DNA from 2 places in the Selenomonas oralis genome. Region 1 is predicted to be linked to the other one. Evidence: predicted binding sites of a transcription regulator. Region 1 holds the regulator's gene; the other holds the start of a gene.
The links. The regulator HrcA, encoded in region 1, represses chaperone genes, less so after heat shock. The targets are predictions, from matches to a motif close to TGTTAGCACTCNNNNNNNNNGAGTGCTAACA.
Positions count from the first base shown of each region.

Region 1 (5,257 bases):
CGGTGCGTGCTTTTTTGCCGGAAGGGCATTATCTTCGCACGGCATTGGAACGATGGTTCACGGAAGAGCCGGAGGCAGGCATCATGGGACAAGGCTACCTGCTTCTGACTGTGGGCGATCATACAAGAGGCGATCAAGGGCATCCTGAGAATGAGGCAGCGCCGAAGATTTCTGTCGTCCTTCCTGTCTATAACGGCGAACGATATCTTCGCGAATCTCTTGACAGTGTGTTGGCACAGACCATGGAAGACTTTGAGCTCATCGTCGTGGACGACTGCTCTACGGATACGACGCCGGCGATTCTTGCAGAATATGCTGCACGCGACCCGCGCATCCACATCATCCGCAACAGAGAAAACCAGAGGCTGCCGCGATCTCTCAATATTGGCTTTGCCGAGGCGCGGGGAAAATATTTGACATGGACGTCGGATGATAATGTGTATCTACCGGAAGCTTTTATGCGTATGGCGGACTATCTCGACCGTTTTCCCGAAACGATGATGGTGAACGCTTCTCTGGATATGATGGATGAAGCAGGCAATGTGACGCATGATGAAAGCGATCGATTTGATGCGGATCCCGTGATGTCGTTTTACGACAATCGTATCGGAGCGTGCTTTCTCTATCGCAGAGAGGTTCCGGAAGAGATTGGCGGCTATGATCCGGAGATGTTTCTTATCGAGGATTACGAATACTGGATGCGCATCATGCTGCGTTATGGACGCATAGGGCATATCAAGGAGGTTCTCTATCATTACCGCGAACATGCGGGGAGTCTGACGACAACACGCAAAAACGAGGTCGCCAAACAGTCTTTCAAAGCGCGTTGCAAGCATTTGCGGGAGATTGTGCCGCGAATCATAGAAGATCGTGCTTTGACAGTGCTTTTTTTCTGCCATGGTTTTGTCGCACATGAATGGCAGGAAGAGCAAAAAGAGATCTTTTATGAATATCTGCCGGAACTTCGCAGGATTGCTTTTCTTGAGAGCCGGAAGCCGTTGATCATTTACGCCTATGACGAGCAGTATGCTCGTTTTGCCGTGCAGCAGAATGGGGGCAATGCAGCTTTTATCGCTGTGAAAGACATAGACGGCAAGGGCGAACAATGGGAGGGCGTTCCGTTGATCGCAGGCGAAGAATTGCGGCAGAAAAAGGAAACGTATGAAATTTTAGTGGCTTCCCATGTGGCGGATCTTTATGAAGCTTTGGAAGATCTGGGGAACTGGGGCGTGGAGAAGTGCGGCATCGTACTCGCATGAAGAAATCACGGATGATATGTGCGCACTGCAAGGTGTGGAAGATCGGGGTGAAACTTAAGCGTTTCGCCGAAGATCACGATAAAAGAAACAAAGGAAGGGGGCATGGGTATGGATATGAGCATTGCGGCGATGTCGGTTGATATGAGCCAGGCGCGCTACACGCAGCAGCTCGGCATTTCGGTCATGAAGATGGCGATGGATACGACCGAGGAGGCTGTCGGCGAGCTTCTTGAAGAATTGGGCGGAAGCCTTGACCCCACGCTGGGAAACAATATTGATATTGCGGTATAAGAAGGGGAGGCGCAGAGCCTCCTCTCTTTTCTTTTTCATAGAGCAAAACTTTTTTGCAAAGGTCAAAAAAACATGTTGACTTTTTGACCTTTGTCGTGTATATTTTAGTCATGGGTTAGCACTCAAGCGGATTGAGTGCTAACAGCATGGCTATGAATCTTGTTGGGGGGTGTGAAAATGCTTGATGAAAGGAAGCGGCGCATCCTGCAGGCGGTCATCGATGACTATATCTCGTCGGCAGAGCCGGTCGGCTCGCGTGCGGTTGCACGGCGGCACGACCTCGGCGTCAGTCCGGCGACAATCCGCAACGAGATGGCGGATCTTGAAGAGATGGGCTATCTGGAGCATTTGCACACGTCCTCCGGGCGCATCCCTTCCTCGAAGGGCTATCGTCTTTATGTGGACAATCTTCTTTCTCCTGCGCCGATCGGCGAGAGAGAAAAGGTGCTGATCGATCGCTGGTACAAGGCAAGGGTGAGGCGCATCGAGAGTGTGTTTCAGGAGACGGCGAAAGTTATTTCACGCGTCACGAGGAATCTCGCGCTTGTGCTTGCGCCGCAGCTTGCGCAGGTGTCCTTTCGCACACTGCAGTTTCTGCCCCTTGATGCCGAGCGGGTCATTGCCGTTCTCATGACGGATGCAGGCTTTGTGGAAAACCGTGTCTTAAAGATGCCGTCCGGTTCTGACTTTCATGATTTCCAGCGTATGGCGGAGATCATCAACCGATGTTTGACGGGCGAACGCCTGGCTTCGATCGGTTCTGCGGTCTTGAAGCGCATCCGCGCGGAAGTGATGGACGAATCGCTTTATCAGGCAGCGCTGGAACTGATTCATGAGGCGCTGGATGAGGAGAAAAAGGAGCAGCGGCTCTACCTCGGCGGTACGACGGAGATGCTGGAGCAGCCGGAATTCCACGACGTGGGGCGTGTGCGCTCGCTCCTCTCCCTACTGGAAGAGGAAGAGCTTGTGAAAGGAATCCTGCAAAAACAGGCGCGGGAGGGACTTGCCGTCACGATTGGACGTGAGAATGAGTACAGCGGCATACAGGACTGCAGCGTCATTACGGCGACGTATCATCTGGACGGCGAGCGTCTCGGCACGATTGCCGTTCTCGGCCCCACGCGCATGGAGTACGGCAAGGCTATGGCGCTTTTGGAGTATCTGAACTGCCATATAGCCAGGGTCGTCGAGCCTTTCCGCTGGTAGCGGCGCAATACAGGACGTGCTTTTCCGCCGGCAGCGGACGGGCATGGAATAAGAGGTGAAGGAAATGCCATCATTCATGAAGGATGAGATGAAGAAGAAGGACGAGGAAAAGCTCGAGGAAATGAAGCGGGAGATTGACGAGGCGGAAGCGGCGGAAGCTGGCGGAGAAAGCGATGATGAACCGGCTTTCGAGCCTGGAGAGGCAGAAACGGCCGAAGGGAATCCCGAGGATGCCGAGGCGGCCGAAGAGGCTGAAGGCGGGGAACTCAGCGGACGGGTTCAGCAGCTCGAAAATGAGCTGCAGGAGAAGGATGCCCAGATGCTCCGCCTGCGCGCGGATTTCGATAATTTCCGGCGCCGCTCCCAAAAGGAGCGTGAGGAGCTTGGCGATGTCGTCATACAAGGCATTATCACGGATCTTCTGCCGCTTCTGGACAATTTCGAGCGAGCTCTTTCCGCAGAAGTTCCCGATTTGGACAGCTTCCGCACAGGCGTTTCCATGATCTATAAGCAGATGCAGGAGCTGCTGGCAAAAAATGGGCTTGAGCCCATCGAGACGGAAGGGAGGAAATTCGATCCGAACTTTCATCAGGCCGTCATGCGCGTTCAGGATCCTGAAAAGGAGGACGACATGATTGAGCAGGAATTGCAAAGGGGCTATATGGTCAAGGGGCGTGTCGTGCGCCCGAGCATGGTGCAGGTCGTTTCGAATTAAGACAACAGAGGATTTATCCTTAGCATAGATTTTCAGGGAAGCATTGGATTTTTGGTGCTTTCCGCAAACAATAGGAGGAGTTTCATCATGGCAAAAGCAATCGGTATTGATCTGGGAACAACTAATTCCGTCGTTTCCGTTATGGAGGGCGGCAAGCCGGTCGTCATTACGAATCCGGAAGGCAGCCGCTTGACGCCGTCCGTCGTCGGTTTCACGAAGACGGGCGAGCGCCTCGTCGGCCAGCTGGCAAAACGCCAGGCCGTTTCGAATCCCGACCGCACGATCGCGTCGATTAAGCGCCACATGGGCGAGAAAGACTACAAGGTTTCGATCGACGGCAAGGATTATACGCCGCCGGAGATTTCGGCGATGGTGCTGCAGAAGCTCAAGGCGGATGCGGAAGCCTACCTCGGCGAGACGGTGACACAGGCGGTCATCACGGTGCCGGCGTACTTCAACGACAGCCAACGTCAGGCGACGAAGGACGCGGGAAAGATCGCGGGCCTCGATGTGCTGCGCATCGTCAACGAGCCGACGGCGGCATCTTTGGCATACGGCGTCGACAAGGGCGGTGAGCATACGGTTCTCGTCTTTGACCTCGGCGGCGGTACGTTCGACGTTTCGATTCTCGAGCTCAGTGAGGGCATGGTCGAGGTCAAGGCGACGAGCGGCGACACGCACCTCGGCGGCGATGATTTTGACCACGCCGTCATGAACTGGATGGTCGCGGAGTTCAAGAAGGAAAACGGCATCGATCTCTCTGCCGACAAGATGAGCGCACAGCGCCTCCTCGAAGCGGCGGAAAAGGCAAAGATCGAGCTTTCGAGCATGATGGAAACGCCGATCAACCTGCCGTTCATCACGGCGGATGCTACGGGGCCGAAGCATCTCGATCTGAAGCTCACGCGCGCCAAGTTCGACGAGCTCACGCATGACCTCGTCGAGCGCACGATGGGACCGACGCGTCAGGCTATGTCGGATGCGGGTCTTTCGCCTTCGGACATCGACAAGGTGCTGCTTGTCGGCGGATCCTCGCGCATTCCTGCCGTGCAGGAAGCCATCAAGGGCTATTTCGGCAAGGAGCCGGACCGCAGCGTGAATCCGGATGAGTGCGTTTCCATCGGTGCGGCGATCCAGGCAGGCATCATCGTCGGCGAGGTCAAGGACATGCTGCTCCTCGACGTCACGCCGCTCTCCCTGGGCATCGAGACCTTGGGCGGCGTTTCGACGAAGCTCATCGAGCGCAACACGACGATTCCTGTCAGGAAGAGCCAGGTCTTCTCGACGGCAGCGGACAACCAGCCGTCTGTCGACATCCACGTCCTGCAGGGCGAGCGTGAGATGGCTGCGGGCAACAAGACGCTCGGCCGTTTCGAGCTTTCCGATATTCCTCCTGCGCCGCGCGGCGTTCCGCGCATCGAGGTCGCCTTTGACATCGACGCGAACGGCATCGTGCATGTTTCCGCGAAGGATCTCGGTACGGGCAAGGAGCAGAAGATCACGATTCAGTCCGACAGCGGCATGAGCAAGGACGACATCGACCGCATGGTCAAGGAAGCCCAGGCGCATGAGGCTGAGGACAAGAAGCAGAAGGAAGCCGTAGAGATCAGAAACCGCGCCGATTCGACCGTCTATCAGGCGGAGAAGGCGATCAAGGATCTTGGCGACAAGGTCGACAAGGCGAAGGCGGACGAAGTGCAGGCCGCTGCCGACAAGGTCAAGGAGGCTTTGAAGGGCACGGACAACGACGCCATCAAGAAGGCGACCGAGGAGCTTGAAAAGCCGC
Region 1 covers NZ_CP194411.1:289,061-294,317, reverse strand. Annotated here, with positions in the region: gene ACRTGH_RS01515 (glycosyltransferase) at 1-1,259, shown strand, start outside; gene ACRTGH_RS01510 (YjfB family protein) at 1,368-1,550, shown strand; gene hrcA (heat-inducible transcriptional repressor HrcA) at 1,728-2,756, shown strand; gene grpE (nucleotide exchange factor GrpE) at 2,821-3,471, shown strand; gene dnaK (molecular chaperone DnaK) at 3,559-5,257, shown strand, end outside.

Region 2 (5,257 bases), 840 kb from region 1:
AAACAATTCCTTTTTTCAGCATCCATACACCTCCCATGAAAGAAACCTCGAACAAGCAAAATGCTTGCCGTCAGGCTCACATGATCAATCCTTGTGCCAGATCAAGCGCATAAAATCACCATGACGCTTCTGAATTTCTCTCGCCACAACACCCACAATCATATTGATGAGCTCCGCCGAATAATTCTCTTTCGTCATGGGGATACACGCATCAAGGATAACGGACGTATCCGGAGCAAGATAGTACTTAAAAAGCTTGTTGCCGCTGTTCAGGCGTGTGATAAGATTCGAAACCTCATAAGCATTATCGTCAGTCAAGGCCTTCGGTGCAATATTGGCGCGCACAACCACATAGATCGTATCATCAAAAATCACGCCAACCGGCACATACTGCCCCTGCACTTCAACCGTCGAACGAAAAATCACACTTCGATGCTCATCACCAAGCTCTTCGCGTTCAAAACTTTCGTTCTTTGTGCGCTGCAAATAACGCTTAAATTTCTCCGCTGCCTCTACCATGAAGATTCCTCCGTAAATCCGAAAATACGTATTGCTGTAATATTCCCCAAAGATACAGGAAACTCCTGCCAACTTTACGCCTTTTCTCCTCGCTTTCTTCTCCATGCCGAACGCGCAAAAACTCCCCCGCAGCAATCCAACGATGCTGCAGGGGAGTTCCCTACGCAAAATCCGAACCGATCCTGCCCTTTTTGCTTACATCATGCCCGGCATACCGCCGCCCATGCCGGGAGCGCCCATCGGCATCGGGGCTTCTTTTTCCGGCTTGTCAGCCACAAGCGTTTCCGTCGTGAGTACCATGGCCGCAATGCTTGCCGCATTCTGCAGGGCGGAACGCGTGACCTTGGCCGGATCAACGATACCGGCGCTGATCATGTCAACATACTCGCCGTTCAAGGCGTTGAAGCCCGTGCCATTGGCCGCCTTCTTGACATTCTCGACGACAACAGCGCCTTCAAGACCGGCGTTGTCTGCGATCTGGCGAACAGGCTCTTCAATCGCACGCTTCACGATGTTGATGCCCGTCTGAACATCGCCATCGGCGCTGATGCTGTCAAGCGCAGACAGGATGTCGACAAACGTCGTACCGCCGCCGGCAACAATGCCTTCTTCCACAGCAGCGCGAGTAGCATTCAAAGCATCCTCGATGCGAAGCTTCTTATCCTTCATTTCGACTTCAGTCGCAGCGCCGATCTCAATGACAGCAACGCCGCCTGCAAGCTTTGCAAGACGTTCCTGCAGCTTCTCCTTGTCGAAATCCGAAGTCGTCTCGGCAATCTGCTTCTTGATCTGCTCAACACGGGCATTGATCGCCGCCTTGTCGCCGGAACCGTCGACAATCGTCGTCTCCTCCTTCGAGGCACGAACCTGGCGAGCCTGACCAAGATCTTCGATATCCACGCTGTCAAGCTTGCGGCCGACTTCTTCCGAGATGACCGTGCCGCCCGTCAGGATTGCGATATCCTCAAGCATGGCCTTACGGCGATCGCCGAAGCCCGGAGCCTTGACCGCAAGAGCCTTGAACGTGCCGCGCAGCTTATTGACAACGAGCGTAGCAAGAGCCTCGCCGTCAAGATCCTCAGAGATGATCATGAGCTCCTTGCCCTGCTTGACGACCTTTTCAAGAATCGGCAGGATATCGGCAATCGCCGAAATCTTGCGGTCCGTAATCAGGATGTACGGATTCTCCAGAACGGCTTCCATCTTATCCGTATCCGTAACCATGTAAGGAGAGATATAACCGCGGTCAAACTGCATGCCTTCAACAACGGAGAGGTTCGTGTCCATGGACTTCGATTCCTCAACCGTGATGACGCCGTCCTTGCCGACCTTCTCCATGGCCTCGGCAATAAGCTCGCCAACCTCTTCATCGCCGGAGGAAATCGCAGCGACCTGTGCAATCGCCTCCTTGCCCTCAACCTTCTTCGAGTTGTTCTTGATCTCCTCGACAAGCTTCTTGACCGCCTGCTCGATGCCCTTCTTCAAAATCATCGGGTTCGCGCCTGCAGCAACATTGCGCATGCCTTCATGAATCATGGCCTGTGCGAGAAGCGTCGCCGTCGTCGTACCGTCACCCGCAATGTCGTTCGTCTTCGTCGCGACTTCCTTCACGAGCTGTGCGCCCATATTCTCAAACGGATCTTCGAGTTCAATGTCCTTTGCAATCGTCACGCCGTCATTCGTAATCGTCGGTGCACCGAATTTCTTGTCAAGAACGACATTGCGGCCCTTGGGGCCAAGCGTAACCTTTACGGCATTCGCCAAAGCGTCAACGCCCTTGCCCAGAGCACGGCGCGCTTCTTCATTGAACAAAACCTGCTTTGCCATTATAAAAAACCTCCAAACACATCTATATCATCGAATCGGTATTTTTCCCGCGGCGCATCCTTAGAGAATCGCGAGGATATCACTCTCACGGACAATCAGATAATCCTGCTCATCCACCTTGACCTCAGAACCCGAATACTTCGAGAAGATGACATTGTCGCCGGTCTTTACTTCCATCGGAGCACGCTGCCCATTGTCGAGGAGCTTGCCCGTCCCCACTGCGACAACCTCACCCTTCTGCGGCTTTTCTTTAGCCGTATCCGGCAGCACGATGCCGCTTGCCGTCTTCATATCGCCTTCCGAAACCTTGATGACAACTCTGTCGCCCAATGGCTTAATCATTTTTATCTTCCTCCCAATAAAAAGCTCTTGTTAGCACTCGCATTGCTTGAGTGCTAATCACAGTTCTTATATTACTCAGTTTCGAAAGAATAGTCAAGAACTTTTTTTGATTTTTTGACCTTTTATATAAAAAATCGCGCTGCATCTGGAAAAATACACTCTCCGGATACAGCGCGGGCAAGATTTCCCACACATTTATTTCAGTTCAAGCCCCACAGGACAATGATCGCTGCCGAAAATCTCATTGTGGATCGTCGCCTCTTTGATCTTAGGTGCGAGGCGGTCAGATACAAGAAAATAGTCAATACGCCAGCCTGCGTTCGTCTCTCGCGCTTTTCTCAGATAGGACCACCATGTGTAGATTCCCGTCTTATCCGGATAAAGCGCACGGAAAGTGTCCGTAAAGCCTGCTTCGAGAAGCTCCGTCATCTTTTCACGCTCCTCGTCGGTGAAGCCCGCATTCTTGCGGTTTGTCTTGGGATTCTTGAGGTCGATTTCCGTATGCGCCACGTTGAGGTCGCCGCAGACGACAACGGGTTTCTTGGCATCCAGAGCCAAGAGATAAGCGCGAAACGCCTCTTCCCACGTCATGCGGTAAGCAAGCCGCTCAAGACCGCGCTGTGAATTTGGCGTGTAGACCGTCACGAAGTAAAGCTCATCGAACTCAAGCGTAATGACGCGTCCCTCGTGATCATGTTCGTCAATGCCGATGCCGCAGCTGACAGAAAGCGGCTCAATGCGGCTGAAGACAGCAGTGCCTGAATAGCCTTTTTTCTCTGCGCTGTTCCAATACTGCTTATAGCCCGTGAGCTCCAAAATCGCCTGCTCGGGCTGCATCTTCGTCTCCTGCACGCCGAAAACGTCGGCATCGAGTTCCTTAAAGGACTGCATGAATCCCTTTCCAAGGCACGCGCGCAGTCCGTTGACATTCCAGGATACAAAACGCATGATTGTTCCCCCTTAGCCCTGCACCGGATCACCGACGAAAAAGAGATAGAGCACGACGAGAAGACCAAGTGCAATGCGGTACCAGCCGAAAGCCTTGAAATCGTTATTCTTGATATATCGCAGCAGAAATTTTATCGAGAGAATCGAAACGACAAAGGCTGTCGCCATCCCCACCACAAGAATCAAAATCTCGCTTCCCGTATAATGCCAGCCAAACTTGAAGAGCTTCAGGAAACTCGCACCAAACATGATCGGGATTGCCAGAAAGAACGTGAACTCCGCCGCAACATAACGCGACGTACCGAAAAGAATGCCGCCAAGGATCGTCGCCCCTGAGCGCGAAGTACCCGGCACAAGAGACAGCACTTGGAAGAGCCCGATAATGAATGCGGTCTTGTAATCAAGATCTTCGATCTCACGGATGCGCGGCGAACGCCGCTTGTTGTAAGTTTCAACAAGAATGAACATCATGCCGTAAAAAATCAAAGTCGCCGCGACAACAGGCGCTGTCATAAAATGTTCTTCCATATATTTATTGAACAGAAGCCCTATGACGCCTGCCGGAATACAAGCGAGAATGACCTTGTACCAAAGGCGCCAAGTATCCCTCTTTTCCCAACGCGCTTTCCAGCTGGAAAAGGGGTTAAGCTTCTCGAAATTCAGTACGACAACAGCAAGAATTGCACCAAGCTGAATAACGACGAGGAACATATCCATGAATTGTTTCGACACATCCAGCTTGATAAACTCATCGACAAGAATCATATGCCCCGTGCTGCTGATTGGCAGCCATTCTGTCAGCCCTTCCACAATACCCAGAATAACAGTTTTCAAAAGCTCTACAATACTTAAATCCACGAGACATCCTCCTAAAATCTTCCTACGATGATTGAATAAACTCATTATAGCACAGTTGTCAGATGGACGAAACAAAAAGAACGACCTGCTCCGCTTCGCCACACCGGAATATTGCGTCCAACGATAAACCGCAGCCGAAAAAGAAAAAAGCGGACGGCCCGCCCATTTCGGGAACCCGTCCGCCTCTCCTAAAAAACTCGAAATACAGACTTTTAACGATTGATATGATGCGTACCAATCTCATCGATAACCGCTTTTTCCTTCTTGCCGAGCACCCAGCCAAGCAATTTGATCTCAGCATAAAGTTCCATGCGCTGCTCACGATGGTCGCCTTGCGCCTGCATCAATTCATTATACTTTTTGATCTTCACTTCATACTGTGCCTTCACCTCTGCTTGGGAGCGCATCCTGGCCGGACGCGCCTGGCCCTCCATCATATCGTTCATACCCATGGAACATCCTTCTTTCCTTTTATTCATCCCCGGGGAAAGACCACACCCCAAAGAGCATATCCATTTATTTTAGCAATTCGTCAAAGAGAGCGAAAATCCTTCCTTTATAGAGGCAATACAGCAACGCCCCGCAAAACTGCGGGGCGTTTTAGTCGTCTCCTTTACTCTTCCGTTGCCGCTCCGTCGCGCGTCGCCTCCGGGCGCATATGTGGGAAGAAAAGCACGTCGCGGATCGAAGGACTGTCCGTCAAGAGCATCACAAGGCGATCAACGCCGATGCCCAGACCTCCTGTCGGCGGCAGGCCGTACTC
Region 2 covers NZ_CP194411.1:2,048,307-2,053,563, reverse strand. Annotated here, with positions in the region: gene rfbA (glucose-1-phosphate thymidylyltransferase RfbA) at 1-22, opposite strand, end outside; gene ACRTGH_RS09760 (hypothetical protein) at 85-519, opposite strand; gene groL (chaperonin GroEL) at 715-2,346, opposite strand; gene groES (co-chaperone GroES) at 2,407-2,688, opposite strand; gene ACRTGH_RS09745 (exodeoxyribonuclease III) at 2,884-3,636, opposite strand; gene ACRTGH_RS09740 (undecaprenyl-diphosphate phosphatase) at 3,649-4,494, opposite strand; gene ACRTGH_RS09735 (hypothetical protein) at 4,707-4,946, opposite strand; gene lysS (lysine--tRNA ligase) at 5,108-5,257, opposite strand, start outside.
Region 2: a site for HrcA is predicted at 2,717-2,747, ahead of groES (co-chaperone GroES). Genes of this name have one in related genera too.